4 regions of the Bradyrhizobium sp. NBAIM14 genome follow, and region 1 is predicted to be linked to each of the others. Evidence: predicted binding sites of a transcription regulator. Region 1 holds the regulator's gene; each other region holds the start of a gene.
What was found. Region 1 encodes PhoB, which activates phosphate uptake and scavenging genes when phosphate is short. Its sites were predicted from a motif close to TGTCATNNANCTGTCAT; they were not measured.
Positions count from the first base shown of each region.

Region 2: a site for PhoB is predicted at 3,489-3,505, ahead of I6F28_RS03075 (YdcH family protein). Genes of this name have one in related genera too.
Region 3: a site for PhoB is predicted at 4,175-4,191, ahead of I6F28_RS30110 (UDP-2,3-diacylglucosamine diphosphatase). Genes of this name have one in related genera too.
Region 4: a site for PhoB is predicted at 4,160-4,176, ahead of ugpB (sn-glycerol-3-phosphate ABC transporter substrate-binding protein UgpB). Genes of this name have one in related genera too.

Region 1 covers NZ_JADYVQ010000010.1:13,455-21,188, reverse strand. Annotated here, with positions in the region: gene I6F28_RS22610 (ATP-binding protein) at 1-307, shown strand, start outside; gene pstS (phosphate ABC transporter substrate-binding protein PstS) at 457-1,470, shown strand; gene pstC (phosphate ABC transporter permease subunit PstC) at 1,606-2,595, shown strand; gene pstA (phosphate ABC transporter permease PstA) at 2,600-3,445, shown strand; gene pstB (phosphate ABC transporter ATP-binding protein PstB) at 3,442-4,263, shown strand; gene phoU (phosphate signaling complex protein PhoU) at 4,275-4,991, shown strand; gene phoB (phosphate regulon transcriptional regulator PhoB) at 5,014-5,721, shown strand; gene I6F28_RS22575 (GcrA family cell cycle regulator) at 6,013-6,525, opposite strand; gene I6F28_RS22570 (aspartate aminotransferase family protein) at 6,985-7,734, shown strand, end outside.
Region 2 covers NZ_JADYVQ010000001.1:663,794-671,527, reverse strand. Annotated here, with positions in the region: gene I6F28_RS03105 (5-(carboxyamino)imidazole ribonucleotide synthase) at 1-1,095, opposite strand, end outside; gene purE (5-(carboxyamino)imidazole ribonucleotide mutase) at 1,092-1,580, opposite strand; gene I6F28_RS03095 (GGDEF domain-containing protein) at 1,723-2,430, shown strand; gene I6F28_RS03090 (hypothetical protein) at 2,432-2,683, opposite strand; gene I6F28_RS03085 (hypothetical protein) at 2,706-2,924, opposite strand; gene I6F28_RS03080 (YdcH family protein) at 3,056-3,262, opposite strand; gene I6F28_RS03075 (YdcH family protein) at 3,593-3,775, shown strand; gene I6F28_RS03070 (NAD(P)/FAD-dependent oxidoreductase) at 3,922-5,046, opposite strand; gene I6F28_RS03065 (EAL domain-containing protein) at 5,249-7,734, shown strand, end outside.
Region 3 covers NZ_JADYVQ010000018.1:85,676-93,409, forward strand. Annotated here, with positions in the region: gene I6F28_RS30090 (c-type cytochrome) at 1-438, shown strand, start outside; gene I6F28_RS30095 (Lrp/AsnC ligand binding domain-containing protein) at 576-821, opposite strand; gene I6F28_RS30100 (hybrid sensor histidine kinase/response regulator) at 924-2,867, opposite strand; gene thiD (bifunctional hydroxymethylpyrimidine kinase/phosphomethylpyrimidine kinase) at 3,224-4,024, shown strand; gene I6F28_RS30110 (UDP-2,3-diacylglucosamine diphosphatase) at 4,215-5,027, shown strand; gene I6F28_RS30115 (glycosyltransferase family 4 protein) at 5,041-6,084, shown strand; gene I6F28_RS30120 (threonine/serine dehydratase family protein) at 6,242-7,225, shown strand; gene I6F28_RS30125 (caspase family protein) at 7,413-7,734, opposite strand, start outside.
Region 4 covers NZ_JADYVQ010000017.1:92,307-100,040, reverse strand. Annotated here, with positions in the region: gene I6F28_RS29400 (sn-glycerol-3-phosphate import ATP-binding protein UgpC) at 1-1,007, opposite strand, end outside; gene ugpE (sn-glycerol-3-phosphate ABC transporter permease UgpE) at 1,014-1,862, opposite strand; gene ugpA (sn-glycerol-3-phosphate ABC transporter permease UgpA) at 1,862-2,743, opposite strand; gene ugpB (sn-glycerol-3-phosphate ABC transporter substrate-binding protein UgpB) at 2,791-4,107, opposite strand; gene I6F28_RS29380 (CaiB/BaiF CoA transferase family protein) at 4,390-5,592, opposite strand; gene I6F28_RS29375 (organic hydroperoxide resistance protein) at 5,773-6,198, opposite strand; gene I6F28_RS29370 (MarR family winged helix-turn-helix transcriptional regulator) at 6,354-6,812, shown strand; gene I6F28_RS37645 (GIY-YIG nuclease family protein) at 6,817-7,053, opposite strand; tRNA gene I6F28_RS29360 (tRNA-Ala) at 7,212-7,287, opposite strand; gene I6F28_RS29355 (TIGR02300 family protein) at 7,382-7,734, opposite strand, start outside.

The DNA.
Region 1 (7,734 bases):
CGGCGCCTCCGGCGGGCGCGTCATCGTGTCGCTGACCTCGAGCGCCGCCGCTGACGGAACTCAGGAAATCCGGGTCATGGTCCGCGATTTCGGCCCGGGCATCGCGCCGGAGCACCTGCCGCGGCTGACCGAGCGCTTCTATCGGGTCGACGTCGGCGACAGCCGCTCGCAAGGCGGCACCGGGCTCGGGTTATCGTTGGTGAAACATATCCTTAACCGTCATCGCGGCCGCCTTTTGATCGAAAGCGTGCCCAGGCAGGGCGCCACCTTCACCGCCTGTTTTCCCCAGATCAAGACTCCGGCTTGATCGGAAACGCAAGCAATTTCAATTGCTTGGTGTCGTCATCCAACTGTCACGAAACCTTCGTAAAAGCACAGCCGACCGCCCCTAAAGCGGCGGCGCGGGGAGCGCGATCGGGCGCGGATGGCGCTTCGCTCCCCTGTATGGAGACCAGCATGAATTTCCTCAAAACCATGGTCGCTGCCGGCTTGGTCGCCGCATCGACGACGGTAGCCTTTGCGGCCGACATCACCGGTGCCGGCGCGACGTTCCCGTTCCCGATCTATTCGAAGTGGGCTGACGCCTACAAAAAGGAGACCGGCAACGGTCTGAACTACCAGTCGATCGGCTCGGGTGGCGGCATCAAGCAGATCCAGGCCAAGACCGTGACCTTCGGCGCCACCGACGCGCCGCTCAAGGCCGAGCAGCTCGAGAAGGACGGCCTCGTCCAGTGGCCGATGGTGATGGGTGCCATCGTCCCCGTCGTCAACATCGAGGGCGTGAAGCCGGGCGAGCTGGTGTTCGACGGCGAGACCCTGGCCAACATCTATCTCGGCAAGATCACCAAGTGGGACGATGCCGCGATCAAGAAGCTCAATCCCAACGCGAAGCTGCCGTCAGAAGCCATCACCGTGGTCCGTCGTTCGGACGGCTCGGGCACCACCTTCAACTTCACCAACTATCTCTCCAAGGCCAGCGCGGACTGGAAGAGCAAGGTCGGCGAGGGCACCGCGGTCGAGTGGCCGGTCGGCGTCGGCGCCAAGGGCAACGAGGGTGTGTCGGGCAACATCAGCCAGACCAAGAACTCGATCGGCTATGTCGAATACGCCTATGCCAAGCAGAACAAGCTCACCCACACCGGTCTCGTCAACAAGGCCGGCAAGCCGGTGCAGCCGACCGTCGAGGCCTTCCAGGCGGCCGCCTCCAACGCCGATTGGTCCAAGGCTCCCGGCTATTACGTCATCCTGACCGAGCAGCCCGGCGAGAAGTCCTGGCCGATCACGGCGGCGACCTTCATCCTGATGCACAAGTCCGCCACCGACAAGGCGGCCGCGCAGGAAGCGATCAAGTTCTTCCGCTGGGCCTTCAAGAACGGCGGCAAGATGGCCGAGGAGCTCGACTACATTCCGATGCCGGACAGCGTCGTCCAGCAGATCGAGAAGACCTGGGCTGCCGAGATCAAGAGCTAAGGCGCTATATGTGTCCCGGACACGGTTCCGGGACGCTGCAAGATCTCCGCTCCGGATCGGCCTCCTGCCGCATCCGGAGCGCGCCACCAACAACAAGCGTACATAAAACGGGTATAGGGGATCGGCGTGGCTGAGATGGCTGTTGAGAGCAATGTGATTGATGCTGCCGGTCCATATGATCGCGCCAAGGCCTTGAGCGCGTTCAAGCTCGGCGACGTCACCTTCTACTGGATCACGCGGTTGTCCGCGATCTCGGTGCTGCTGATCCTCGGCGGCATCATCATCTCGCTGATCGTCGGCGCCTTACCGGCGATCCAGGAGTTCGGCATCTCCTTCCTGTGGACGCAGCGCTGGGCGCCCTCGGCCGATCCGCCGGTGCTCGGCGCGCTCGGGCCGATCTACGGCACGCTCGTCACCTCCTTCATCGCGATGCTGATCGCCATTCCCGTCGGTCTCGGCATTGCGATCTTCCTCACCGAGCTCTGCCCGCAATGGCTGCGCCGCCCGATCGGCATGGCGGTCGAGCTGCTCGCCGGCATCCCCTCGATCATCTACGGCATGTGGGGCTTCTTCGTGCTCGGCCCGTTCCTGGCCAACACCTTCCAGCCTTTCATGATCAGGGTGTTCGACGGCGTCCCCGTGCTGGGCGCGATCTTCGCAGGGCCCCCGTCCTATCTCAGCCTGTTCAACGCCGCGCTGATCCTCGCCATCATGGTGCTGCCCTTCATCACCTCGATTTCGGTCGACGTGTTCAAGACGGTGCCGCCGGTGCTGAAGGAAGCCGCCTACGGCGTCGGCTGCACCACCTGGGAGGTCGTCCGCAGCGTGGTGATCCCCTACACCCGCGTCGGCATCATCGGCGGCGTCATGCTGGCGCTGGGCCGGGCGCTCGGCGAGACCATGGCGGTGACCTTCATCATCGGCAACTCGTTCCGGATCTCCTCGTCGATCTTCGCGCCGGGCACGACGATTTCGGCGGCGATCGCCTCCGAATTTGCCGAGAGCGACGGCCTGCACCAGTCCGGCCTGATCCTGCTCGGCCTCCTGCTGTTCGTGCTGACGTTCTTCGTGCTCGCTGCCGCCCGTTTGATGCTGCTGCGCCTCGAAACCAAGGCCGGGAAGTGAAGCCATGAACCCGATCTATTCGCGCCGCCGCCGCTGGGACATCGTCATTCGCGGCCTCTGCATCGCAGCCGCCGCCTTCGGCGTCACCTGGCTCGCGCTGATCCTGGTCACGCTGCTCTACAACGGCTTGGCCGGGCTCAACCTCCAGGTCTTCACAGCTGACACGCCGCCGCCCGGATCGACCGAGGGCGGCCTGCGCAACGCCATCGTCGGCTCGTTGATCATGACCGTGATCGGCGTCGGCATCGGCGCGCCGCTCGGCCTGTTCGCCGGCACCTATCTCGCCGAGTACGGCCGCAACGACAAGCTGACCTCGGTGATCCGCTTCATCAACGACATTCTCCTGTCGGCACCCTCGATCATCATCGGCCTCTTCATCTATGGCGCGGTGGTGGTGCCGATGCGCGGCTTCTCGGCGATTGCGGGCGCGCTGGCGCTTGCCGTCATCGTGATCCCGGTCGTCGTGCGCACCACCGAAGACATGCTACTGCTGGTGCCGAATCCGTTGCGCGAAGCTGCCAGCGCGCTCGGCCTGCCGCGCTCGCTGGTGATCAAGCGCATCGCCTATCGTGCCGCGCGCTCCGGCCTCATCACCGGCGTGCTGCTGGCGACCGCCCGCGTCGCCGGCGAGACCGCGCCGCTGTTGTTCACGGCACTGTCGAACCAGTTCTTCAGCCTCGGCCTGAACAAGACGATGGCGAACCTGCCTGTCACCATCAACAACTTCGTGCAGAGCCCCTACGAGTATTGGAAGCAACTCGCCTGGAGCGGTGCGCTGTTGATCACCCTGACCGTGCTTGCCCTTAACATTGGCGCGCGCATCCTTGGCGCCGAGAGGACTGCAAAATGAGTGAAATGTCTGTTTCCGTCAGCGCACCGTCCGTTCATCCCGGCTCGCAGCCCCTGCCCGAGGCGCCCGCCAAGGTCACGGCGCGCAACCTCAACTTCTACTACGGCGACCACCACGCGCTGAAGAACATCAACCTGGCGCTCGGCACCAACCGCGTCACGGCGTTCATCGGCCCGTCCGGCTGCGGCAAGTCCACCCTGCTGCGCATCTTCAACCGGATGTACGACCTCTATCCGGGCCAGCGCGCCGACGGTCAGCTGTTACTCGACCATACCAACATCCTCGACCCCAAGCTCGACCTCAACCTGCTCCGCGCCCGGGTCGGCATGGTGTTCCAGAAGCCGACGCCGTTCCCGATGACGATCTACGAGAACATCGCCTTCGGCATTCGTCTCTATGAGAAGATCTCCAAGTCCGAGATGGACGACCGCGTCGAGAAGGCGCTGCGCGGTGGCGCGCTGTGGAACGAGGTCAAGGACAAGCTCAATGCCTCCGGCCTGTCGCTCTCCGGCGGCCAGCAGCAGCGTCTCTGCATCGCCCGCACCGTCGCGGTGCGGCCCGAGGTGATCCTGTTTGACGAGCCCTGCTCGGCGCTCGACCCGATCTCGACCGCCAAGGTCGAGGAGCTGATCCAGGAATTGTCCGAGAACTACACGATCGCGATCGTCACCCACAACATGCAGCAGGCGGCGCGCGTTTCCGACAAGACCGCCTTCATGTATCTCGGCGAGTTGATCGAGTTCGACGACACCAGCAAGATCTTCACGTCGCCGAGCGATCGGCGCACGCAGGATTACATCACCGGCCGGTTCGGCTGAGGAGACGGAACATGGGTTCTGAACATACCGTAAAGGCTTTCGACAGCGACCTTCAGGAGCTCACCCGCCTGGTCGCCGAGATGGGCGGCATCGCCGAGCGCATGATCGTCGATTCCGTCGACGCGCTGATCCGCCGCGACGTCGCGCTCGGCCAGCGCGTCGTCGCCACCGACGTCGAGCTCGACGCGCTGCAGAAGCGCATCGAGGAGCGCGCCGTGCTCACCATCGCCCGCCGCCAGCCGATGGCCGTCGACCTGCGCGAGATCGTCGGCGCGATGCGCGTTGCGACCGATCTCGAGCGCATCGGCGATCTCGCCAAGAACATGGGCAAGCGCGTCGCGGCGCTGGAGACGGATTTCCATCCGCTCAAGCTGTTCCGCGGCCTGGAGCACATGACCGACCTCGTGCAGCAGCAGGTCAAGTCGGTGCTGGACGCCTATGCCGCGCACGACCTGCCGGCGGCGATGGCGGTGTGGAAGGGCGACGAAGAAGTCGACGCCATCTGCACCTCGCTGTTCCGCGAGCTCCTCACCTACATGATGGAGGATCCGCGCAACATCTCGTTCTGCATCCACCTGATGTTCTGTGCCAAGAACATCGAGCGGATCGGCGACCACGCCACCAACATCGCCGAGACCGTGTTCTACATGATCGAGGGCCAGGCGATCACCGACAAGCGGCCGAAGGGCGACATGACGACCTTCGCCACGACGGTGCCGAACACCTGACGACTTAAGGAGCTACGACCACATGGGCGCACGCATTATGGTGGTTGAGGACGAGGAAGCTCTCACCGAGCTTCTTCGCTACAACCTCGAAGGCGACGGCTATGACGTCGAGACGGTGATGCGCGGCGATGACGCCGACACCCGCCTCAAGGAGCACATTCCCGATCTGATCGTGCTCGACTGGATGCTGCCGGGCCTGTCGGGCATCGAGCTGTGCCGGCGGCTTCGGACCCGGCCCGAGACCAAACAGCTGCCGATCATCATGCTCACCGCGCGCGGGGAGGAGAGCGAGCGGGTGCGCGGGCTTGCCACCGGCGCGGATGATTACATCGTCAAGCCGTTCTCGGTGCCGGAACTGCTCGCGCGCGTGAAGGGCTTGCTCAGGCGCGCGAGCCCCGAGCGCCTCGCCACCGTGCTCGCCTATGGCGATATCGAGCTCGACCGCGACAAGCGCCGCGTGGCGCGCTCGGGCCGGCCGATCGATCTCGGTCCGACCGAATATCGCCTGCTGGAGTTCTTCCTGGAGCATCCCGGCCGCGTGTTCTCGCGCGAGCAGCTGCTCGACAGCGTCTGGGGCCGCGACATCTACATCGACGAGCGCACCGTCGACGTCCATATCGGCCGCCTGCGCAAGCTGCTCAACCTTGGCCGCGAGCAGGACCCGATCCGCACCGTCCGCGGCGCCGGCTACGCGCTGGACGATCGCTTCGCGAAGGCTGAGCAGACGTAAGATCGGGCGAGTTGTTGGTTCTCGGCCGCGGCAACAATCTCGGTCGTGATCCCGGGGCGCGCGCAGCGCGAGCCCGGGATCTCAGCGCGAGCGCGCGCGCTCGTCGCGATCAGCCACAGGACGTGGTTTGGCGAAGACTCGGAGTGACCATCTCGCGCAACGATTGCGTTATGGATCCCCGCCTTCGCGGGGATGACACCGGAGTGATTGGGAGCCGTCATCGTGTGACGGCTGCAGCCTTGGCGATCAAGCTTGGCGATCAAAGCTTGGCGATCAGGAAATTCCGCAACCTCACCGCGTGCCCGGTTTCGGTGCTGCGCGACGGCGATCCGCTGCAGGCTGATAGGCCACGCGCGAATGCTGGGCACAATAGGGCAGGCCGGAGAGCGCCTTGCCGCCGCAGAAGAAGAAATCCGGGCTCGAGGGATCGCCGACCGGCCAGTGGCAGGTCGCCTCGTTCAATTCCAGCAGCGACAGCCGCTGGCTCATCGGCACCACGTTGTCGTAGGTAACCGGCTCGGCTTCCAACTCGACCTCGAAGGCCTGCGCCAGCGCGGTGTTGCCGCGCGCGACGGGGCGGGTCACCCGCATCATATGCTGCGCGGGCCGTGCCTTGCGCGGCCGCGGCGCTGCCGATGAAGGGCTCTTGGCGCGGCCGGACAGGCCGAGCCGGTGCACCTTGCCGATCACGGCATTGCGGGTCACATTGCCGAGCTCCGCCGCGATCTGGCTGGCCGAAAGTCCGGCCTCCCAGAGCTTCTTCAGCTGCTCGACGCGATCATCGGACCAGGTCAAAACCGTCATTGCACCCTTTCCCTCGCTGCGCGCCTGCCATCCTGGGGCCTTCGCAGCGAATGCTTTAGCCTTGAAAAACCCGTGCCGTCAGAATCCCTTAAGGCTCGCCGGGCGCGCTCAAGACGCCCGAACGTTTACGCCGGTACATGAGGACTTCTGGGATCAGAACTGCTGCACGAGATGTCGTATCTGACAGTCCAAACGCTACAATATGGCGTGACTCCCGCGCAAGAGTCCGCCGACTCGCTTCCACATGTTCCGTGGTGAAAAACCCGCAAAATCGGCACCGCAAGACTACGGAATCAGCGTTTCGCGAGGCTTTCCGGGCGGCATTGACACCCGTCTTGCCAGGCATAAGATAGTGCCACGTGCCGCCCTTAAAAGGCGGCACGTTTCGTTTTCCGGGGCCGGTCGATGGTGCGTCGCGCAATGCATGCCTCACACCGTCCGCAACATTCAAGTGACGTCATGACTAACAGCGCAGCGCCGCATTTGCTCCCCGTTTTCGCCAGGGCCGACCTCGGTTTCGAGCGCGGCGAAGGCTGCTGGCTGATCGCGACCAACGGCGATCGCTATCTCGATTTCACCTCGGGTGTTGCGGTGAATGCGCTCGGCCATGTCCATCCCGCGCTGGTCAAGGCATTGCAGGAGCAGGCGACCAAGCTCTGGCACATGTCGAATCTGTTCCAGAGCCCTGACGGCGAGAAGCTCGCAAGCCGCCTCTGCAATGAGAGCTTTGCGGACTTCGTGTTCTTCTGCAATTCCGGCGCCGAGGCGCTGGAAGGCGTGATCAAGCTGGTGCGCCACCATCACTTCTCCAAGGGGCATCCGGAGCGTTACCGCATGATCACCTTCGAGGGTGCCTTCCATGGCCGCACGCTGGCGACGCTCGCCGCCACCGGCTCTGCGAAATATCTCGAGGGCTTCGGTCCGCCGATGGACGGCTTCGATCAGGTGCCGCACGGCGACCTCGACGCCGTGAAGAAGGCGAGTGGTCCGCACACCGCCGGCATTCTCATCGAGCCGATCCAGGGCGAGGGTGGCGTTCGTTCTGCACCTCACGCCTTCCTGAGGGCGCTGCGCGAACTCTGTAACGAGCGCGGCCTGTTGCTCGCCTTCGACGAGGTGCAGACCGGCATGGGCCGCACCGGCGAGCTCTTTGCCTACAAGCGCACCGGCGTCACACCGGATGCGATGTCGCTCGCCAAGGCGCTCGGC
Region 2 (7,734 bases), on a different contig from region 1:
GGGCGGCCTGACTTCCGTCACGTGGCCCATCTTGCGGCCGGGGCGCGGCGCACCCTTGCCGTAGATGTGCACGGTCGCGCCCGGCACGCTCATCCACTTTTCGTAATCGTTGATCTCGTCGCCGATCAGGTTGGTCATGGTGACGACGTCGCCGTGGCGCACCGGCTTGCCGAGCGGCCAGCCGGCGATGGCGCGGATGTGTTGCTCGAACTGCGAGACGGAGGCGCCGTCGAGCGTCCAGTGCCCGGAATTGTGCACGCGCGGCGCGATCTCGTTGACCAGCACCTTCGGTCCGGTGCCGCCTGCCAGCACGAACATTTCGACCGCGAGCACGCCGACATAGTCGAGCGCGCTTGCGATTTTGCTCGCGATGCTGCGCGCCTCCTCGGCGAGCGCGTCAGGAATCGGCGCGGGCGCACGCGATATCTTCAGGATGTGGTCGCGGTGCTCGTTCTCGGTGACGTCGAAGCACTCGACCTCGCCCGTGGCCGCGCGCGCGGCGATCACGGAGATCTCGCGCTCGTAGGGCACGAAGGCCTCCAGGATCGCCGATTTGGTGGCGAGGCTGGTCCACACCTTCGCGATGTCGTCGCCCTCGCGGATGATGGCCTGGCCCTTGCCGTCATAGCCGAAGCGGCGGGTTTTCAGCACCGCTGGAAGGCCGATCCTGGCGATCGCCTCGCGCAGCGAGGAGACGGAGGTGACGTCGGCGTAGGCGGCAGTGCCGATCCCGAGCTTCGTCACGAAATCCTTCTCGGCGAGCCGGTCTTGGGTCGTCTCGAGGATCTTGCGGTTGGGCAGCACCGGGCGGCGCGCGTCCAATACCAGCGCGGCTGCCGCCGGCACGTTCTCGAATTCGTAGGTGATGACGTCGACATCATGCGCGAACAATTCGAGCGCCTCGACGTCGGCATATTCGGCGCAGGTCGCGTTCAGCACGACGTCGAAGGCCGGCGAATCCGGATCGGGCGAGAACACCTGGCAGCGCAGGCCGAGTCGCGCCGCGGCCATGGCCAGCATCCGGCCCAATTGTCCGCCGCCGAGGATTCCGATGGTGTCACCGGGCTTCAGCTTCACGTGCCTGGTGTCCGTCACGCCTTGTCCTCCGGCCGCTCGGCGACCGCCTCGGTCTGGGCCTTGCGCCAGGCGGCGAGGCGATCCGACAGGGCCGGGTCGGACAATGCCAGCACGGCCGCTGCCAGCAGCGCGGCATTGATCGCGCCGGCCTTGCCGATGGCGAGGGTGCCGACCGGAATGCCCGCGGGCATCTGGACGATCGAATAGAGCGAATCGACGCCCTTGAGCGTCTTGGATTCGACGGGAACGCCGAAGACGGGAAGTTCCGTCAGCGCCGCCGCCATGCCGGGCAGATGGGCCGCGCCACCGGCGCCGGCGATGATAATCTTGTAACCTGCGGCCTTGGCACCCTTGGCGAATGCGAACAGCCGGTCGGGCGTGCGGTGGGCCGAGACGATGCGGCTGTCGGCAGCAATGCCGAGCGCGTCAAGCGTGTCGGCGGCGTGCCGCATCGTGTCCCAGTCCGACTGGCTTCCCATGATGATGGCGATCGGCGCGGTCATGACGTCAATTGTGCCCAGAAAAACAGAGAGATAGGCCAGATTAATGATTCCGGCCGGCGGCTCGCAAGGCGGTGGCAAGGAGAAGGGAATCCACTATCCTGTCTTGGTGAATCCCCGCAAGCCTTCATTGAGCAGGATGCCCATGAAGAAACCGAAAAGGGCGAGCCCTGTGAAGGCCAGAAAGGGCCGGAACATCAGCGCCGCCCGCTCCAAAGCCGTTTCGAGCCGCGCGGCCAAACCGGCCTTGCGCAGAGCGCCGGCTGCTGATGACGGCAAGGCGATCATCCGCGGCCTCAGGAGCAAGCTCAAGGCGGCCCTGCTGCGGATCTCGGAGCTCGAGGCGGCCGCCGATACCGATTTCCTGCTCGGGATTCCCAACCGGCGCGGTTTCGAGCGCGAGCTTGCGCGCGCCATCGCCTATATGAAGCGCTACCGCGCCAGCGGGGCGCTGATCGTGCTCGACGTCGATCGGCTGAAGCCGATCAACGATTCCTTCGGTCATGCCGCCGGCGATGAGGTGCTCAAGGCGATCGTCGCCACGCTGACGCGACAGGTCCGCGCCTCCGACGTGGTCGGCCGGCTCGGGGGCGACGAGTTCGCGCTGCTGCTCTGGAATCTCAGCGAGACCGATGCGAAGGTCAAGGCTGCGGCCTTGGAGCAGGCGATCGACGAATTGTCATTCGTTTTTCGCGGCCAGCACGTGACCGCGGGCGCCTCGGCCGGCGTCGCGCTGCTCGGTCCGCAATCCGGTGCAGGCCGCGCCCTGGAGGAGGCGGATGCCGCCATGTATGTGCGCAAGGCGAGCCGCCGGCACGAGCCGCGGATCAGGCTGGTCGGCGGCGAGCGCTAGTCTAGAGGGTGGCAAGATCTTCCGGCACGGTGCCGAACTTGCGCAGCAGCGTCGCGTCGCCGAATTCGCCGGTCATGGGATCGCCGCTGCGGCTGAACGCGATCGCGCCGATATGGCCGGCGCCGCGCGCCAGCATCTCTGCGCGTCGCAGCGCCGCCGTCGAGGACTGACACTCCTCTGCAGCGCCTGCGACGGGTGATCCGTCGTCATCGATCAAGAAGGGCATTGCAACGTAATAGGTCACATCCGACATGGCGTTGCTCCAAGGTTGAAGATTATGCGGCGCTGCTCTTGCTCCGCATCTTGCTGCGCGAGATCTCCGGAATGCAGCCGGCTGAAATCGCCGCCTGCAATTCCTCCAGCTCGGCTTCCAGATATTCGTTGGCCATGATCAGCGCCTTGATGGTGCTGCGCAGATTGCCGTCGCACATCGCGATCGCCTGATCGCAGGCCTGTTCGTAATGGCTGTTGTCAAAAAGGGCGGTTGCCGACATCTGCGTTGTCCTCGTGTGTTGTCCTTGAGCGTTCTCTGAGGTGTTGGGGCGCCCGCGAATGTTCCTATTTTGTTCTTATTGAGTCAAGCGGATTCGGAAGCGGCGGGGCGCCGCGCAAGACCGGCTCACGGTCAGGCGATGATGTCGGGGGTGATCTGGTCTTCGATGAATGCGATGCGGTCGCGCAACAACAGCTTGCGCTTCTTCAGGCGCTGTAACCGCAACAGGTCGGGGGCGGGCGATTGATGCAATGCATCGATCGCCGCATCGAGATCTCGGTGTTCCTGCTGCAACCGGGTGAGCTCGGCTTCGAGCTCACGCTCATCTTCATTGGTCATGTCTGCGGTGGCCGAAAACCGATAGGCGTGAGATCCGGGCTGTGGATGCCCTGTGGAAATTATCGTCCTTGCGCCGCGTGATCGCAAGCGATCTGCGATCCCTCGTCCCCGATCTCCAGCAACATATTTCTGCAGGGAGCTGCGGCGGTGCGTCGGCGTATTGATATCATGGATTTTTCCGGCGTGGTTCCCTTAGTCACGCTTCGTTACATATGAACTTTCAAAAATGACGCTGCAACGACGGATACCCATCGACAGGACGAATCGGTGATGTAGACTTGGTTGTCCGGATCGAATCCTAAAGGTTCAACCCTACCGAGGAGGTTTCGAATGACAATTCAGGCACATCTCGTTGAATTGGAACGGAAGCACAAACTTCTCGAAAACGAATTGCACGAAGCTCTCGTGCACCTTTCAACAGACGACCTGCAAATTGTTGAGTTGAAGCGCCGGAAGTTGATGGTCAAGGACCAGATCGAGCGTCTGAAGCAATCTGGCGACACGCTCCACTAGTAACCCCCGTGACAGTGTAGAGTTGATCACGTCCTTCACGCAGGGATGAGAGCATCCGTGCTCATCCCTGCTGCAAGGTGTGTACCGTGCAACACGGTTGTGCGGCGCTCACTCTTGCTTGGACCCGTGGCTCTCGACGCGCACACTTATCCGCTTCTCGAAACACTGTCGATATCTGCGAGCTCGGCGACGTGATCGGCGATCGCGAGCGAGGACGTCAGTCCCGGCGATTCGATGCCGAACAGATTGATCAGGCCTGCAACGCCGTGATCGCGCGGGCCCTGCATCAAGAAATCCTGCGTGGCCACGGCCGGCGGCACGATCTTCGGGCGGATGCCCGAATAGCTCGGCATCAGCGCGCCGTCAGGCAGCGTCGGCCAGTATTTGCGGATCGCGGGATAGAAGCGCTCGGCGCGTGACGGATCGACCTCGTAGTCGATCGTCTCGATCCATTCGACGTCAGGCCCGAAGCGCGCCTGTCCTGCCATGTCCAGCGTCAAGTGCACCCCGAGGCCGCCGGGCTCCGGCACCGGATAGATCAGGCGCGAGAACGGCGCCCTGGCGTTGCAGCTGAAGTAGTTTCCCTTGGCGAGATAGGCCGGCGGAATCCGGTCCAGCGGCATGCCGTCGATGCTGCGCGCCACATGCGTTGCCGACAGCCCCGCGGCGTTGACGAGGAGGCTGCATTGCAGCGTCATCGGTGCCTCGCCGCCGGCATCGATCTCGATGAGGCCGGCCGCCGCCTTGGCACGGATCAGCGGGGTGTGAAACGCGAAAGCTGCGCCGGCGTCCTCGGCTTCGCCGCGCAGCGAGAGCATGTAGGAATGGCTGTCGATGATGCCCGTCGACGGTGACAGCAGCGCGGCGTCGCAGGCGAGCGCCGGCTCCAGCGCGCGTGCGGCCTCGCCCGAGAGCAGCTGCATGTCGAGCACGCCGTTGGCCTCGGCATGCGCCTTGATCGATTGCAGCTTCTCGGTCTCCTTCGGGCTGGTCGCGACGATCAGCTTGCCGCAATTTTTGTGCGGGATGCCGCGCTCGGCGCAGTAGCGGTACAGCGCGTGCTTGCCTGCCACGCACATGCGCGCCATCCAGCTCCCGGCCCGGTAGTAGATGCCGGCATGGATCACCTCGCTGTTGCGCGAGGAGGTGACGGTGCCGATCGCCTCGGCTTCCTCGAGCACGATCACCTCGCGCCCGGCCTGGGCGAGCTTCCGGGCCACCGCGAGCCCGACCACGCCGGCTCCGATGACGACGCAATCGACCCTATCCATGGTTGTGCAGGATACCAGTTGGAAGCACCGGTGGCGCACGGTCCGGATGCGGCGGCGCAGGCGGGGCTTCCGTTAAGAAGTCGTTTATCATGTCAGGGCAATTGCCGCATTTTATGTCACATTATTCTGTTGTGCCCACAGGCGTTTACCCGATCCAAACCCGCGAAGCCAGACAATCCGACGTTGAAATCGCGGGTGGCTGATGGCTGAGAAGAACTGGCACGTGGGCAGCACGCTTTCGATTGCTGTGCACGCCCTCCTATGCCTGGCCGTTACGGGCGCGCCTGCGCGCGCCTTTGCGGCATCGGACAGCCTTGCCGTTCCGGGCGATCTCACCAGGCTTGATCCCGGCGTGATCTGGGAAGCCCTCATCGCGGGCATCGTGGTCTGCTCGTTCCTCGCCGCGATCGGGCTGTGGATCCATTCCTCGCTGCGCCGGTCCAGCCGTTTGCAGCTGCGTCGCAACGCCTTCATCTCCTCCGCCATGAACAACCTCAACCAGGGCGTGGTGATGACGGATGCGCAGCGCCGCGTCATCTTCTGCAATGACCGCTATCTCGAGATCTATGGCCTGACGCGATCCGACCTCCGGCCCAACATGACCGGTTGCGACATCCTGAGGCTGCGCCGCGAGCGCGGAGTGCTCGGCGTCACCGATGACGAATTTTACCAAAAGGCATCGAGCGCCAATGGCCTGACCACGGAACTGCCGGACGGACGGGCTATCCTGGTGAAGTATTTCGTGTTGCCGAACGGCGGCTCGGTGGCGACCCATCTCGACGTCACCGAGCAGCGCAACCTGTCGCGGCAGCTCGCCTCCACCAAGCAGTTCCTGGAATCGGTGCTCGATCATGTGCCGGCCTGCGTGGCGGCCAAGAACATCGAGGACGGCTGCTACATCTTCGCCAACAGCGCCTATGAGAAGTTCTGGGGATTGTCGCGAGACTTCGCCGTCGGCAGGAATGCACGGGAGCTGTTTGCGTCGGCCTCGGCGGCCAGCATCGAGGCCGCTGACCAGGCCGCGCTCAATTCGCCGGATGGCCAGCACCGCAATGAGTTCGAGGTGGATCGTGCCGGCGCGCGGCGCATGGTCGCCTCGATCCGGATCGTGGTCCGCAACGAGAGCAACAAGCCCGAATTTCTGCTCATCCTGTTCGAGGACATCACCGACCGCCGCTCGCTGTCGCAGGAGCTGGAGAGCACCAAGAAGTTCCTCGAGCTCGTGGTCGACAACATCCCGGTTGCGCTGATCGTGGAGCAGGTCAAGGATGGCCGCTATCTGCTCGCCAACCGCAGCGCGGAGACGATCCTCAACCGCAGGCGCGAGGAAGCCACCGGACTGACCGCGTCCGACATCTTCAACGCCAAGGAAGCCAAGCTGATCGTCGCGCGCGACGAGGCCGCGATCAAGAAGCGCGGGATGATCACCGAGGAGCATCCGATCTCCACCAAGGGCGGCCTGCGGCTGTTCCTGACCCGCCGCGCCACTGTGGTCAACGATGCCGGCGAGCCGCAATATCTGATCAAGACCCACGAGGACGTCACCGACCGCCGGCAGACCGAGTCGCGCATGGCGCACATGGCCTATCACGACGGCCTCACCGATCTGCCGAATCGCGCCGCCTTCCTGCAGGCTCTGACCCAGATGATCGAGGCTTGCGAGGGCACCGGCGAGGAGTTCGCGGTGCTCTGCGTCGACCTCGACGGCCTCAAGGAGGTCAACGACGTCTTCGGCCATGCGCTCGGCGACAAGCTCCTGATCGAGGTCGCCCATCGGCTCCAGGATTCCGCACGCGGCGGCGTGGTGGCGCGCCTGTCCGGGGACGAGTTCGGCCTGATCATCGACGGCAAGCAGCCCGAGGCCGGCCTCGCGCTGGCGCAGCAGATCGGCGAAGCCGTCGCGAAGGATTTTCAGATCGACGGCCGGCCGGTCCGCGCCGGCATCACCACGGGCATGTCGGTCTTTCCCCACAATGGCACCGATGGCGCCTCGCTGCTCGCCAATGCCGGCGCGGCGCTGTTCCGCGCCAAGCAGAAGTCGCGCGGCACGATCAGCCTCTACCAGCCCGAGATGGACCAGCAGATCCGCGACCGCCGCGTGCTGCACCAGGACCTCTCCATGGCGGTCAAGAACGGCGAGCTCTCGCTCGCCTTCCAGCCGCAGGGGGCCGCGGGCCACAGCGTCGCCGAGAGCGAGATCATCGGCTTCGAGGCGCTGGCGCGCTGGCAGCATCCGGTGCGCGGCCAGGTTTCGCCGGCCGAATTCATTCCCATCGCCGAGGAGAGCGGCCTCATCGTCGAGATGGGCGAGTGGATCCTGCGCGAGGCCTGCCGCGAGGCGGCGTCCTGGCCGAAGCCGCTGCAGGTCGCGGTCAATCTGTCGCCGGCGCAGTTCATGCACGGCGACGTGGTCGGCCTCGTCCATTCGATTCTGATCGAGACGGGCCTCGCACCCGGCCGGCTCGAGCTCGAGATCACCGAAGGTGTTCTGATCGAGGATTTCGATCGCGGCCTTGCGCTGCTGCGCCGCCTGAAGGCGCTCGGCGTGCGCATCTCCATGGACGATTTCGGCAGCGGCTATTCTTCGCTGAGCTATCTCCAGGCGTTCCCGTTCGACAAGATCAAGATCGACCGCGCCTTCATCATCAATCTCGGCCGCAACCCGCAATCGGCGGCGATCGTGCGCGC
Region 3 (7,734 bases), on a different contig from region 1:
CGCAATGTCGGCATCTGGAAGCTGCTGTTCATGGACACCGCGCCGTTCGTCGCGGACGCCGCGCGCTCGCCGCAATGGAATCGCGGAGCCTATCTCGTGAACGCTTTCGGCCATTGCGCCGAATGCCACAGCCCGCGCAATGCGCTCGGCGGCATCATCGCCAGCCAGCGCTTTGCCGGTGGGCCCAATCCCGAAGGGGAGGGCTGGGTGCCCAACATCACGCAGCAGGGCATCGGCAACTGGAGCGAGAAGGATATCGCGGATTTTCTCGAGACCGGCGACCTGCCCGAGGGCGACAGCGCTTCGGGCGCGATGCGGGCGGTGATCAAGAATCTGGCGCAACTTACCGCGGAAGACCGCGCCGCGATGGCCGCCTATCTGAAGTCGCTGCCGCCGGTGCAGGGACCGACACCGCCCAAGCGCAAGGAGGGCGGCTAGCGCTGCCGGCGCTTCGGCCGTTGTTTTGCGCGTGATCTAAAGCGCGATGAGATTGGGATGAATCATCATCGCGCTTTAGGTTGTTGTTTACGCATGATCTTTCCGGAAAACCGCTTCGCACTTTTCCGGATCATGCTTTAGCCGGTGCCGAACGCCTTGAAGGTGATGATGGTGAGAGTGTCCTGGATGCCCGGCAGCACCTGCACCTTCTCATTCACGAAGTGGCCGATGTCGGTATCCTTGTCGACGTAGAACTTCACCAGGAGGTCGTATTGGCCGGCCGTGGAGTAGATCTCGGAGGCGATCTCGGCTTCGGCAAGCGCATTGGCCACCGTATAGGACTGGCCGAGCTTGCATTTGATCTGAACGAAAAAAGGAACCATCGCGGGCACTCCGAAAGCGTATTCTTCCGGCTAATAGGCCAAAACCGGCTGGATTTAGCAAGCGAACTTGCTGGATCATCCGAGGTGCATTCGGGCGCGATGCTAGGATGGGACCACTGCGGCGGCCAATGCATCCCTCAGGCGCTGGGCGAGCTCGACCTTGCGGTAGGGCTTGGTCAGCACGACCGCTCGCGCCTGCGCGCGGCCCTGCTCGACCAGGGTCTCCAGCGCGTAGCCCGAGGTGAACAGGACCGGCAGGCCGGGACGCACCCGCCGCGCCTGATCGGCGAGCTCCCAGCCGCTCATTCCGCCGGGCATCACGATATCGGTGAACAGCAAGTCGATGCCGGGATCGCTCTGCAGCTGCTGCAAGGCATCCTTGCCGTTGACCGCGGCGACGACGCGATATCCGAGCGCTTCTACCCTGCGAATGACGGAGGAGCGGACGAACGGATCGTCCTCGACGATCAGGACCGTCTCGTAGCCTCGCGGCGCCGTGTCCTCGCCGTCGGGAAGATCGGCTTGGGACCTACCGGTGCTCGCGCGCGGCAGGTAGATCCTGGCCGTGGTCCCAAGGCCAGCCTCGCTGTAGATCGAGACATGGCCGCCTGATTGCTTGGCAAAGCCATAGACCATGCTGAGGCCGAGGCCCGAGCCCTTGCCGACCTCCTTGGTGGTGAAGAACGGCTCGAACGCGCGTGCGGCGACCTCCGGCGTCATGCCTTCGCCGTCATCGGTAACCGCGATCAGGACGTAGCTGCCGGGTGCGACCTCCCGGTGAACGGCACCGTCATCATCCTCGATCGTGATCAGCTCCGTGGCCAGCGTGAGGTGGCCTCCCGATGGCATGGCATCCTGCGCGTTGAGCGCGAGATTGAGCACGGCGGATTCGAGCTGCGCGCGGTCGGCAAAGGCCAGGATCGTGCCGGGCCCGGAGGTCGTCCTGATCTCGATGTCTTCGCGCAAGGTGCGCTTGAGCAGCTTGAACATGGAATCGAGCAGGCTCCGGCAATCGATCGTCTGAGGCCGCAGCAATTGGCGGCGGCTGAAGGCGAGCAGGCGCTGCGTCAGCTCGGCACCCCGTTCGCCCGATTGGCAGATGTCGTCGGCAAAGCGCCCGAGGTCGGGCCTCGCCTTTAGCTGCTCGCTCAGGTGCTCGGCATTGCCGATGATGACGGTCAGCAGATTGTTGAAGTCATGCGCGATGCCGCCGGAGAGCTGACCGACCGTCTCCATCTTCTGCGCCTGCTGAAGCTGCTGCTCGGTCAGCTTGCGCGCGGTGAGGTCGTGGACGATGCCGACGAAGATCAATTCGCCGTCCTGCCGCGCCTGGCCGACCGACAGCTCCATCGGAAACGTCGTGCCGTCCTTGCGCAGGCCGACGGCCTCGCCGCCGGTCGCGAAATGCCGCGCCTGGCGCTCGGATGCTGCATCCGCCTCGGGCATCAGCATGCCGACGTTGCGGTTCATCACCTCGTCGGCACGGTAGCCGAACAAGCGCTCGCAGGCCGGATTGAACAGCAGGATGCGGTCCTGCGCATCGAGCAGGATGACGCCGTCGACCGCGGTCTCGACGATCGCGGTGAGGCGCGCCACGCTCTCGCGCATCGCGCGCTGGGCGTCGCGGACCTGCTGCAGCAGCAGCGTGGCGTCGCGGCTCTTGATTTCCTCCTCCTCGAGCGCGGCCTGGACCTGTCGCAGCTCGAACGGCGAGGGGATCGTGAGGATCTTCGGCAGCAGCGGCCAGAGCGCGGCGGCGGTGAAGACCGACGCGACCGCCGTGGCGGCCTTGAGCATGCCCTCGATGCCGTAGATCGGAACCCAGAGCGTATAGATCGACAGCACGTGGGTCAGGCCGCACGCCATGATGAAGATCGCGAACGCCCAGTAGACCCAGCCGAACTTGAGGTCGCGCCGCTTGGTGACGAGGATGGCGAGGGCGAACGGGATCGAGAAATAGGCGGCGGCAATGCTGGCGTCGGAAACGACGTGAAGCCAGATCAGCTCAGGCTCCCACAACAGGCAGATGCCGTGCGGCGACAGCATGGACGAGTCGAGGAGACGTTCGAAGAAGGCCCACATCGTTCCACCCCAAGGAGTCTTGTTCAGGTGGCTTGCGGGGCCGGCGGCCCGCAACATGGGGGCGCTGGACGGTTCCACCACCTGACGTCTCGCGTAACCGGCGAAGCACGCTAAGGTACGCGACTATAGCAAGGGTCCGGCGCCGTTGCATTTTCAAGCCCGCATCATTGCGGGCCTTGGTCCGCGCGGTGTCCGACTGATTCGCAAGGCGCGCAATCGGTTCGCGAATCACGCCTGGCGGCGGCCCGGCGCGCTTGCTGACGTTCCACGGTCGCGCTACGAGAGGCCATGGCGGCCTCCTCAAGCACATGTCTCCCGCGATGACGACCCCGGTCGCACTCACCATCGCCGGTTCCGATTCGAGCGGCGGCGCCGGCATCCAGGCGGACCTGAAGACCTTTGCCGCGCTCGGCGTCTATGGCGCCTCCGTGATCACGGCGTTGACGGCGCAGAACACGCGCGGCGTGACCGGCATTCACGCGGTGCCGGCCGGGTTCGTCACCGAGCAGATCGACGCGGTGTTCTCCGACCTCGACATCGGTGCGGTGAAGATCGGCATGGTGGCCCAGGCCGCCAGCATCGATGCCATCGCGGCCGCGCTTTCGCGCTGGGCGCCGCGGCATGTCGTGCTCGATCCCGTCATGGTGGCGACCTCCGGCGACCGCCTGCTCGCCACTGAAGCCGTCGACGCCCTGCGCACCAGGCTGATGCCGCTGGCTGCCGTGATCACGCCGAACCTGCCGGAGGCTGCGGCCCTGCTCGATGCGCCGGTGGCGGCGAGCGAGGCCGAGATCGAAAGCCAGGGACGCCGCCTGCTGGCGCTGGGCTGCCGCGCCGTCCTGATCAAGGGCGGGCACGGTGAGGGCGCCGAGAGCACTGACTATCTCGTCACTGCCGAGACCGCGATCGCGCTCGCCGCGCCGCGTGTGGCCACCCGCAACACCCATGGCACCGGCTGCTCGCTGTCCTCCGCCATCGCGGCAGGGCTGGCCAGGGGCGAGGACCTCGAGGCCGCCGTGCGCAACGCCAAGGCCTGGATCAGCGCCGCGATCGCCACCGCCGACCGCTTCAGCGTCGGCCACGGCCATGGGCCGATCCATCATTTCCACAAGTTCTACTGAGGCGGGCTTGCTTCGCCTCCCCCGCAAGCGGGGGAGGGAGCGCCCCCACCCTGCGGCGCCATGTCGCCTGATTGTCGCATGCGACTGATATTCGCGGGGAGGGCGAGGCAAGGCGTGATTCGTATTTGAAGGTGCCTCAAGGGTTCAATCGGTCATCCCCCTGTCACGGGACATTGTTACAGGCTGGCGCATGGGAAGTTACGATGTGAGTGACGAGAGCCCGGAGCGGCGCTTTCGCACGTTGTTCATCTCCGACGTCCATCTCGGGGCCCGCGGTTCACAAGCCGATCTTCTGCTCGACTTCCTGCGCTACCATGATGCCGATACGATCTATCTCGTCGGCGACATCGTCGACGGCTGGGCGCTGAAATCGAGCTGGCACTGGCCGCAATCGCATAACGACCTCGTCCAGAAGCTTTTGCGCAAGGCGCGCAAGGGCGCCAAGGTCATCTACATTCCCGGCAATCACGACGAGTTCCTGCGCAACTATTACGGTACGCATTTCGGCGGCATCGACGTGGTCGAGAACACGGTTCACACCGGCGCCGACGGCAAGCGCTATCTCGTCATTCACGGCGACATCTTCGATCTCGTGGTGCAGAACGCGCGCTGGCTCGCCCATCTCGGCGACAAGGCCTACGACTTCGCGATCCAGATGAACCGCCTGGTCAACTTCTTCCGCCGCCTGTTCGGCGTGCCCTATTGGTCGCTGTCGCAATGGGCCAAGCAGAAGGTCAAGAACGCCGTCAACTATATCGGCGCGTTCGAGCAGGCGCTCGCCGCCGAGGCGCGGCGTCACCAGGCCGACGGCGTGATCTGCGGCCACATCCACTACGCCGTGATCCGCGACGAGGCCGGCATCCGCTACATGAATTGCGGCGACTGGGTGGAGAGCTGCACCGCCCTGGTCGAGCATGACGACGGTCACTTCGAGATCATCACCTGGGCGGATCAGTTGCGGAAGCCGGAGCAGGTGCCACAGGTCGCAGCCAGAGCTGCATAACAAGGACCTCTTGATGCGCATCCTGGTCGCGACCGACGCCTGGCACCCGCAAGTCAACGGTGTGGTTCGGACGCTGACCAAGCTCTCTGACGCTGCAAAAGCGCTCGGCGTCGAGTTCACGTTCCTGACGCCGCAATCGTTCCGCACCTTCGCGATGCCGAGCTATCGCGACGTGCGCCTCGCCATGCCGCGCCCGGCCCGGATCGCAAGGCTGATCGAGGAGGCACGTCCCGACAGCATCCACATCGCGACCGAAGGGCCGATCGGCCTGATGGTCCGCCGCTATTGCCGCCAGCGCAAGCTGCCGTTCACGACCAGCTTCCATACCCGCTTTCCCGAATATGTCCGCGCCCGCGTGCCAGTGCCGGGCTCGCTGATCTGGCGGGCGCTGCGGCGCTTCCACAGCGCCAGTCGCGCCGTGATGGCGGCGACGCCGGCGCTCGCGCGCGAACTGACCGAGCGCGGCTTCGACAATGTCGTGCTGTGGCCGCGCGGCGTGGACACCACGTTGTTCCACCCGCGCGTCATCGATCTCTGCCTGCCGGCGCCCGTGTTCCTGTCGGTCGGCCGCGTCGCAGTCGAGAAGAATGTCGAGGCGTTCCTCGACCTCGACCTACCCGGCACCAAGGTGGTCGTCGGCGACGGCCCGGCGCGCGCCTCGCTGGAAGAGGTCTACCCCGATGCGATCTTCCTCGGCGAGAAGCACGGCGAGGAACTGGCGGATATCTACGCGGCCGCCGACGTGTTCGTGTTCCCGAGCAAGACCGACACTTTCGGCCTGGTCCTGCTGGAGGCGCTCGCGAGCGGCCTGCCGGTCGCGGCCTTCCCCGTGAAGGGTCCCCGCGACGTGATTGGCGATGCGCCGGTCGGCGCGCTCGATCACGATCTGCGCAATGCCTGCTTCGCCGCGCTCGATATCTCCCGGCAGGACTGCGTCGCGTTCGCCGCCAATTACACCTGGGAGGCCTCTGCAACGGTCTTTATCGACAGCATTTTGGCGGTCGGGGCGGTGCTGCCCGGCCGGACCGCCGCGGAACAGCCGCGCCAAGTCGCCTAGAGCTATCTCGATCCGATCGATCGAAATAGCTCTAGATTCTTGTTTTGACGCGTTTTCTTCACGCGAACCGGGATCCACTTCGCGCGAAAACGCTATGGGGAAATCCTCTCGCGGAGATGTCTTGCCCGGGCCTGATCGGCCGCGATAACATTCCGCCATGACCGAACAGGCCCTTCCGGTCGGCCCTGCCGACATCGATGCCGCAGCGCGCGTGATCGCGCCTTACGCCATCCGCACGCCGCTGTTGTCCTTCCCCGTGCTCAACGAGCGCGTCGGTGCGAAAGTGTTCCTGAAGCCGGAGATGCTTCAGCGCACCGGCTCGTTCAAGTTTCGCGGTGCGTTCAACAAGGTGTTCTCGATCCCGCAGGACAAGCGCGCCGGCGGCGTCGTCGCGTTCTCCTCCGGCAACCACGCCCAAGGCGTGGCGGCGGCGGCAAAGATCCTCGACATGCAGGCCACCATCGTGATGCCAGCGGACGCCCCGCTGTCGAAGCGCGAGCGCACCAAATCCTACGGCGCCGAGGTCGTGCTGTACGACCGCGACAAGGACGACCGCGAGGCGATCTCGCGCGGCATCGCCGAGAAGCGCGGCGCGACGCTTGTCAAACCCTACGACGATCCGTTCGTGATCGCAGGGCAGGGCACCGCCGGCCGCGAGATCGCCGAGGACATGGCAACGCTCGGCCTCGGCCCCGACATCGTGGTGGCGCCGGCCTCCGGCGGCGGCTTGATCGCGGGTGTCGCGACCGCCGTGAAGGCGCGCTATCCGCAAGCCGAGATCGTGGTCGCCGAGCCCGAGGCCTTCGACGATCACGGCATTTCACTCAGCGCAGGCCATCGCGAGCCGCATCCGCCGGCCGGCCGCACCATCTGCGATGCGCTGATGGCCCTGATGCCGGGCGAGATGACGTTTGCGATCAACAGCAAGCTCTTGGCGCGCGGCGTCACGGCGTCGGACAAGGAAGTCGGCGCGGCGGTCGCCTTTGCCTATCGCGAGCTGAAGCTGGTGGTGGAGCCCGGCGGCGCGGTGGGGCTTGCTGCGCTACTCGCGGGCCGCCTCGATGTCGCCGGCAAGAACGTCGTCATCGTGCTGTCAGGCGGCAATGTCGATGCGGATCTGTTCGCGGAGCTGGTGGCCTGATCGTCATTCCGGGGCTCGCGCAGCGAGAGCTATGATGCGCAATTGCGCATCTGAGAATCCATAACCACGATCGGGAGTATGGATTCCGGGCCTGCGCCTTACGGCGCATCCCGGAATGACCAAGAACAGACATGAAGAAGGGGCAGAGCGTTTCCGCTCTGCCCCTTTGTCGTCTCGCTCGCCGCAATCAGTGCGTGAAACCGCCGCGACGGTTGCCGCCATTGTTCATGCTCGGCGCTTGGTTCATCGACTGCCGGAAGTTGTTGTTGCTGCTGACCATGCGGCTCGGCATCGTGTTGATCTGCGGGCGGGTGTTCTGCACGTTGGTCTGCACCTGCACCTTATTCACCGGGTTATTGTTGAGCTTGACGATGCCGGTGTTGCCGTTGTTGAGCCGCATCGGGCGGTTCGGAGTCTGCACGTTGACCGGCTTCGACTCGATGTTCGAGCCACCCTTGCCGACATTCACCGGCATGGTCACGATCTTGCCCGGCTTGACGGTGCCGCCA
Region 4 (7,734 bases), on a different contig from region 1:
ATGGCGGGCGCTTGGGTTCCGGGAATGCGGACGATGACCTCGCCGGGCGGCAGCTCGCCGGGCGTAGCGGCGACGCGCTGGTCCTCCTGCTCGCGCGAGCCGTAGACGAAGGTTTCGGCGCCGACGCGCTCGATCGCTTCCACGGTGAGCGGCAGGGCGACGCCGCCGGCCGGGACTTCGTCGGTGATGACAAAATCCTCCGGGCGGATTCCGACGATGCCGGCATCGGCCGCGGCGCTGCCGGCGAGCTGCGACCGGATCTCCTCGGGCCGGGTCGACATCAAGTTCATCGGCGGCGCGCCGATGAAGGAGGCGACGAAGGTCGTCGCCGGTTTCTCGTAGATATCAAGCGGATTGCCGACCTGCTCGACCTGGCCGCCGTTCATCACGACAAGAATGTCGGCGAGCGTCATCGCCTCGAGCTGGTCATGGGTGACGTAGATCGACGTCGTGTTGAGCCGGCGCTGCAATTTGCGGATCTCGACCCGCATCGCGATGCGCAGCTTGGCGTCGAGGTTGGACAGCGGCTCGTCGAACAAAAACACCTTCGGCTGGCGCACGATGGCGCGGCCCATGGCGACGCGCTGGCGCTGGCCGCCGGAGAGCTGGCGCGGCTTGCGCTCTAGCATGGCGGAGAGCTCGAGCACGCGCGCGGCTTCCTCGACGCGGGTCTTGATCTCGGCCTCGGCCATGCCGCGGTTGCGCAGGCCATAGGCCATGTTGTTGTAGACGCTCATATGCGGATAGAGCGCGTAGTTCTGGAACACCATCGCGATGTCGCGATCGGCGGGCTCTACTCCGTTGACGACGCGGCCGCCGATGTCGATCTCGCCGCCGGTGACCGTCTCCAGCCCCGCGACCATGCGCAGCAGCGTGGACTTGCCGCAGCCGGAGGGGCCGACCAGCACGCAGAACTGTCCGTCGCCGACATCGACGTCGACGCCCTTGATGGCCTCGAAGCCGCCGGGATAGGTTTTGCGGACGCTGCGCAGGGTGACGTTGGCCATAAGTCTCTACTTCTCCGTCTCGACCAGGCCGCGCACGAACAATTTCTGCATGGCGACGACGACGAACACCGGCGGCAGCATGGCCAGCACGGCGGTTGCCATCACGATCGGCCATTCGGTCAGCGCGTCGGTGGTGGTGATCATCTTGCGGATGCCGATCTGGATGGTCTGCATGTCGTCGCGCGTGGTGATCAACAGCGGCCAGAGATATTGATTCCAACCGAGGATGAACAGGATCACGAACAGCGCCGCCATGTTGGTGCGCGACAGCGGCAAGAGCGTATCCCAGAAGAAGCGGAAGGGGCCGGCGCCGTCGATGCGCGAGGCCTCCAGCAGCTCGTCCGGCACGGTCATGAAGAACTGGCGGAACAGCAGCGTCGCGGTGGCCGATGCGATCAGCGGCAGCGACAGGCCGGCATAGCTGTCGAGCATGTGCAGGTCGGCGACGATCTTGTAGGTCGGATAGATGCGGACTTCGACCGGCAGCATCAGCGTGATGAAGATCAGCCAGAACAGCGCCATCCGGAACGGGAAGCGGAAATACACGATCGCATAGGCCGAGATGATCGAGACCGCGATCTTGCCCAGCGCGATCAGCAGCGCCATCACCAGCGAGTTCAGCATCATGTTGCCGACCGGCTCGCGGGTCGAGCCGCTCGTGCCGATGAAGATGGTCTGGTAGTAGGTCTGGAAGAAATGACCCCCGGGCAGCAACGACATCTGCCCGTTGGCGATCACCGCGTTGTCCTGGGTGGACGCCACGAAGGCGAGATAGACCGGGAAGGCGACGATCGCGATCCCGATCCAGAGGATGATATGGGCAATGTAGCGCCGAAAGCCTTCTTCCTCGACCATCAGTAGGTCACCTTGCGTTCGACGAAGCGGAACTGGATGCCCGTCAGCACGATCACCATGATCATCAGGATCACCGATTGCGCCGCGGAGCTGCCGAGGTTTCCGCCGAGCAGGCCGTCGGTATAGACCTTGTAGACCAGCGTCTCCGTCGACTTGCCCGGACCGCCGCGGGTCATCGTGTCGATGATGCCGAACGTGTCGAAGAAGGCGTAGACGATGTTGACGACCAGGAGGAAGAAGATGGTCGGCGACAGCAGCGGGAAGATCACGGTCCAGAACCTGCGCATCGGGCGGGCGCCGTCGATCGCAGCCGCCTCGATCACGCTTCTGGGGATGCTCTGCAGGCCGGCGAGGAAGAACAGGAAGTTGTAGGAGATCTGCTTCCAGGCGGCGGCCAGGATGATCAGCGCTGCGGCCTGGTCGCCGTCGAGCAGTGGATTCCAGTCGATGCCCAGCGCCCGCAGGTAGCGCGAGAGCACGCCGAGCGAGGGATGCAGCATGAAGATCCAGAGCACGCCGACGACCGGCGGCGCCACCGCATAGGGCCAGATCAGCAGCGTGCGGTAGAGCATCGAGCCGCGCAGCGGCTTGTCTGCCATCACGGCCAGCAGCAGCGCGAACGACAGCGACGACACCGCGATCGCGAACGAGAAGAAGAAGGTGCGCAGGATCGCCTCGAAATAGGCGGGCTCCTTGAACAACTCGATATAGTTCTCGAACCAGACGAAGCTGGTCGACAGGCCGAAGGCGTCCTGCAGCAGGAACGACTGGATCATCGCCTGCAAGGCCGGCCAGTAGAAGAAAATCAGGACGATCGCGAGTTGCGGCGCAACCAGCGCATAGGGCAACAGCTTCGATTGGAAAATGGCTTGCTTTTGCATGATGCCCCAGCGCGGCAGGCCGGGGGACCGGCCTGCCGCTTGTCGCCTTACTTCACGGCGGTCTTTTCGAACTGGCGCAGCATGGTGTTGCCGCGCTCGACGGCCGCGTCCAGCGCCTGCTTGGCGGTCTTCTTGCCGGCCAGCGCCTGCTCGATCTCCTCCGCCCAGACGTCACGGAGCTGCACCATGTTGCCGAGGCGCAGGCCGCGCGAATTCTCGGTCGGCTCCTTGTTGGTCAGCTCGAGCAGCGGCGTCTCCAGATAGGGCTGATCCTTGTAGAAGCCATCCGCCTTGGCCTTCTCATAGGCCGCCTTGGTGATCGGCAGATAGCCCGAGGCCTTGTGGATGTAGACTTGGCGATCGGTGTCCGAGAGGAAAGAGAAGAATTTGGCGACGCCCTTGTAATCGTCCGCCGGTTTGCCGCCCATTACCCAGAGCGAGGCACCGCCGATGATCGAGTTCTGCGGCGCGCCCTTGGCGTCCGGGTAATAGGGCATCGGCACCGCGGTGAAGGCGAACTTGGCCTGCGCCTTGACGTTGCCGAAGAACGCGGACGAGGTCAGGTAGAGCGGGCATTCACCCGACGTGAAGCGGCCTTCGCCGGTGTTGGTGCGGCCGGCATAGTCGTAGGTCTTGTCCTTCTGGAGCTCGACCAGATTTTCGAGATGCTTGACCTGGAGCGGACCGTTGAAGGACAGCACGGTGTCGAAACCGTCGAGGCCGTTGGCCTTGCTGGCGAGCGGCACGTTGTGCCAGGCGGAGAGCTGCTCGAGATTGACCCAGGTGACCCAGGAGTTGGAGAAGCCGCAGGTGGCGTGGCCGGCCGCCTTCAGCTTCTTGGCGGCGTCGAACACTTCGGGCCAGGTCTTCGGCACCTCGACATTCGCTTTCTTCAGTGCGTCGAGGTTGACCCACATCACGGTCGAGGACGAGTTGAACGGGAAGGACAGCATCTCGCCCTTCGAGGTCGAGTAATAGCCGGTGATCGCAGGCAGATAGGCCTTCGGATCGAACTTCTCGCCGGTCTCGGCCATCAGCTTGTAGACCGGCTTCACGGCGCCGGTCGCTGCCATCATGGTGGCGGTGCCGACCTCGAACACCTGCATGATGTGCGGCGCGTTGCCGGCGCGGAACGCGGCGATGCCGGCGTTCATCGTGTCGGCGTAGTTGCCCTTGTAGGTCGGGATCACCTTGTAGTCGCTCTGCGTGGTGTTGAAATCGTTGGCGAGCCTGACGATGACGTCGTTGTTGGCGCCGGTCATCGCGTGCCACCACTGGATTTCGGTCACGGCAAGCGCCGGCGAGGCGCCGAGACCAATTGTGAGTGCGACGGCCGCCGCCGTGCCAAAATGTCGAAGAGCCATCAAGAACCTCCCTTGCCCGTCACTAAAGAAGCGCTTGCGCTAGCAGCGCCATATGACGTTCACATGACTGTGTAAGCGGGAGAAACGAAAGCAGCAAGCGCGGCCAAATGGGAAGTTGTCAAATAGGCCAAGACGGAGCCGTCAGCCAACTCGTTCGCGCTGCACATGCGTGCGCGCGCCGCAGTGCGGCATTGAGATGAGGCACTATCGTGCCGCGGGCTCCGAACCTCTCCCACTTGCAAGCGGGAGAGGGAGCGCACCACCGTTGACGCTCGCCTTAGCTCAGCGTTTCCGCTCGGGACCGCAGACCGTGCCTTTTTCGACCATCGCGTCGATCTCGGCCTTGGAGTAGCCGAACTCGCCCAGCACCTCGGCCGCATGCTGGCTGAATTTCGGCGGCACGCGGCGCAGGCTCGGCTTGCTGCGGTCGAGCCGGATCGGCGAGGCAACGCCCTTGTACCAGTCCTTCTCGATAATATCGCCACGCGCGATCGTGTGCGGATTGGTCAACGCCTGGTCGATCTTCTGCACGGGACCTGCAGGCAGGCCGGCCGCGAGCAGGCGGTTGCACAGCGGCTCGGCCTCGTGCTGGCTGAACACGGCGGCAAGCTCGGCGCGCAGTGCCTCGCGATTGGCGATGCGGTCCTTGTTGCGGGCAAAGCGCGGATCGGTGCCGAGCTCGGGCTTGCCGATCTCCTTCGCCAGCTTGCGGAAGGTGCCGTCATTGCCGACGCCGATGAAGATGTTGTCGGTCTTGGTCGGGAAGATCGCGTAAGGCACGAGGTTCGGATGCTCGTTGCCGGTGAGACCCGGCGGCTTGCCATGCATGAAATAATTCGCGGTGTGCGGATGCATGATGGCAAGGCCGGTCTCGTACAGCGTCGTCTCCAGGAACTGGCCCTTGCCCGACCGCTGCCGCTCCGACAGCGCCATCAGGATGCCGATCGCCGCATAAAGTCCGGTGGTGATGTCGACCAAGGGAACGCCGATCCGCATCGGCCCGCTCTCGGGCGAGCCGGTCGCCGCGATCATGCCGGTCATGGCCTGGATGATGGCATCATAGCCGGGGTTGCCGCCGCGCGGGCCGTCGGCGCCGAAGCCGCAGATCCGGCAATGCACGAGGCGGGGATATTTCTTGCTGAGGACGTCGTTGCCGATGCCCCATTTCTCCAGCGTGCCCGGCTTGAAATTCTCGATCAGGACGTCGGCGGTCTCCAGCATCTTGAGCAGCACGATTCGGCCGCCCTCGGAGGCGAGGTCGAGGCCGATCGAGCGCTTGTTGCGGTTGATGCCGACGAAATAGGCCGCATCCTCCTCGTGGAACGGAGGGCCCCATTCACGCACCTCGTCGCCCGCGGGCGGCTCGACCTTGATCACGTCGGCGCCGTGGTCGGCGAGGATCTGGGTGCAGTAGGGACCGCCGAGCACGCGCGTGAGATCGATGACGCGCAGTCCGCTCATGGCGCCCGTTGCTGCTTCAGTCATGCCTTCGCTTCCCTGTGTCGATCATTGGCTCACAGGCCTAGCGAGGTTTGTTTGCGCCGGCAATGGCGCCGAGCGTGGAGCCGCATGCGCCGGCGTGCAGCCATGCCGCGGGGTGGCAAATTCCCTCGGATGCGGCCGGCCCGAGGGGGGATTCCCGGGCCAGCCAATCCGCGCTGCCGATCAGACCACCGTCAGGCGAACGTCGACATTGCCGCGCGTGGCATTGGAGTACGGGCACACCTGATGCGCCTTCGCGACCAGCGCCTCGGCGTCTGCGCGGGCGAGACCCGGCAGCGAGACGGTGAGGTCGATGTCGAGGCCGAAACCGCCCTCGGAGCGCGGGCCGATGCCGACGGTCGAGGTGACCGAGGCATCCGCAGGCACCTTTGGGCCGCCCTGCGAGGCCACGAACTTCATCGCGCCGATGAAGCAGGCGGCATAGCCGGCCGCGAACAGCTGCTCGGGATTGTTTCCAGCGCCGCCGCCACCGCCGAGCTCCTTCGGCGTGGTGAGCTTGACGTCGAGCGCGCCGTCGAGGGTCGCAGCATGGCCGTCGCGGCCGCCGGTGGCCTTGGCGCTGGTCTTGTAGAGGACGTTCACGGACATTGTCGTCTCCTCGGGTCTTTCGGGGTTGGGGTGCGGGCTTTATCGCAGACAATTAGATTGTGCGCAATCTAATTCGTCCCGCCTCACATTTAATTGTTCGCAATTGAATGTGGCGCCGGCCGGGACCAGAATGGGAGAAACGCGCAGGATTCTTCATGGCCCGGAAATCAACGGCGGTAGACCCGCTTCGTCTCGACAACCAGATCTGCTTCGCGGTCTATTCCGCTACGCACGCCTTTAACCGCGTCTACAAGCCGCTGCTCGATCGACTCGGCCTGACCTATCCGCAATATCTGGTCATGCTGGTGCTGTGGGAGCGCGATGACGTGCCGGTCAAGGAGATCGGCGAGAAGCTGTTCCTGGATTCGGGCACGCTGACGCCGCTGCTGAAGCGGCTCGAGGCCGCCCATCTCGTCAGGCGCACCCGCTCGCGTGAGGACGAGCGTCAGGTTCTGATCGCCCTGACGCCGCAGGGCCATGCACTGAAGGAGAAGGCCCGCAGCGTGCCGCAATCGATCCTGGCGGCATCGGACTGCTCGGTGTCGGAGCTGGTCGCGATGAAAGACGAGATCGTCGCGCTGAGGGATCGGCTGAATGCGGTGATCGGGGAGTAGGGGGCTAAAGCCGCTTCTTGGCGAAGGAGCGGCCTGATGCTGACTTCAAGTACTTTTCGAATGCGACGGCCTGCTTCTCGTCGCTGAATGCGACGTAAGTCTTGAGCCGCCAAGGTCCGTATTTCGAAGTGTGGGGCACCTCGCCAGCATTGTGCTTTGCCAGTCGGGCGCGGAGGTCGTCAGTGATCCCGACATAGAAGTGGAGAGAATCAAGGCTCTCAAGGATGTAGACGTACTTCACGGGCACACTCCTCGGTAGGCGAGGAGAGCTTACACCCGCTCTTGTTTTGCTGAAGCCCGGCTTCGCCCTTCGGGCTTCGCCGCGGCAGCCTTCGCTAGCTTCGCCACGAGGGAGCGCAGCTGGCTTGCCGAGCCGTAGCTGGCGAAGCCAGCGAAGGCTGGTGGAGCCAGGCGGGATCGAACCGCCGACCTCTTGCATGCCATGCAAGCGCTCTCCCAGCTGAGCTATGGCCCCTTAACCCTAGACGGAGTGAACCTGGTCGATCACCCCGGACCGGCGAGCCTTCCGACTCGCGCGGTGCACCCTTTTTCACAGATCAGGGCTGATCTCAAGTCTCTTCATCACCGCCGACATCACCAATGATGTCGGTCACGTCCTCATCGCCCTCTTCTTCGTCGGCAATGAAGGTCGAATCGTCGTCATCATCGTCATCGAGGGTCTCGTCGACCTCGATATCGTCCTCCGATTCGGGCACGACCGCCTTGACCTTGCCGGTGTTCTCCTCGGCATCGGCCTCCTCGAGCGAGACCAACTCCTCGGTCTCCGCCGGCTCCGGCGCGTTGTCCTGGGCCATGTTGCGGGCCTCGGCCGCACGGGGGCCGCGGGCAGGAGCGACCGGGGCGATCGGCACCACTTCGCCAGTATAGGGCGAGATCACCGGATTCTTGTTGAGGTCATAGA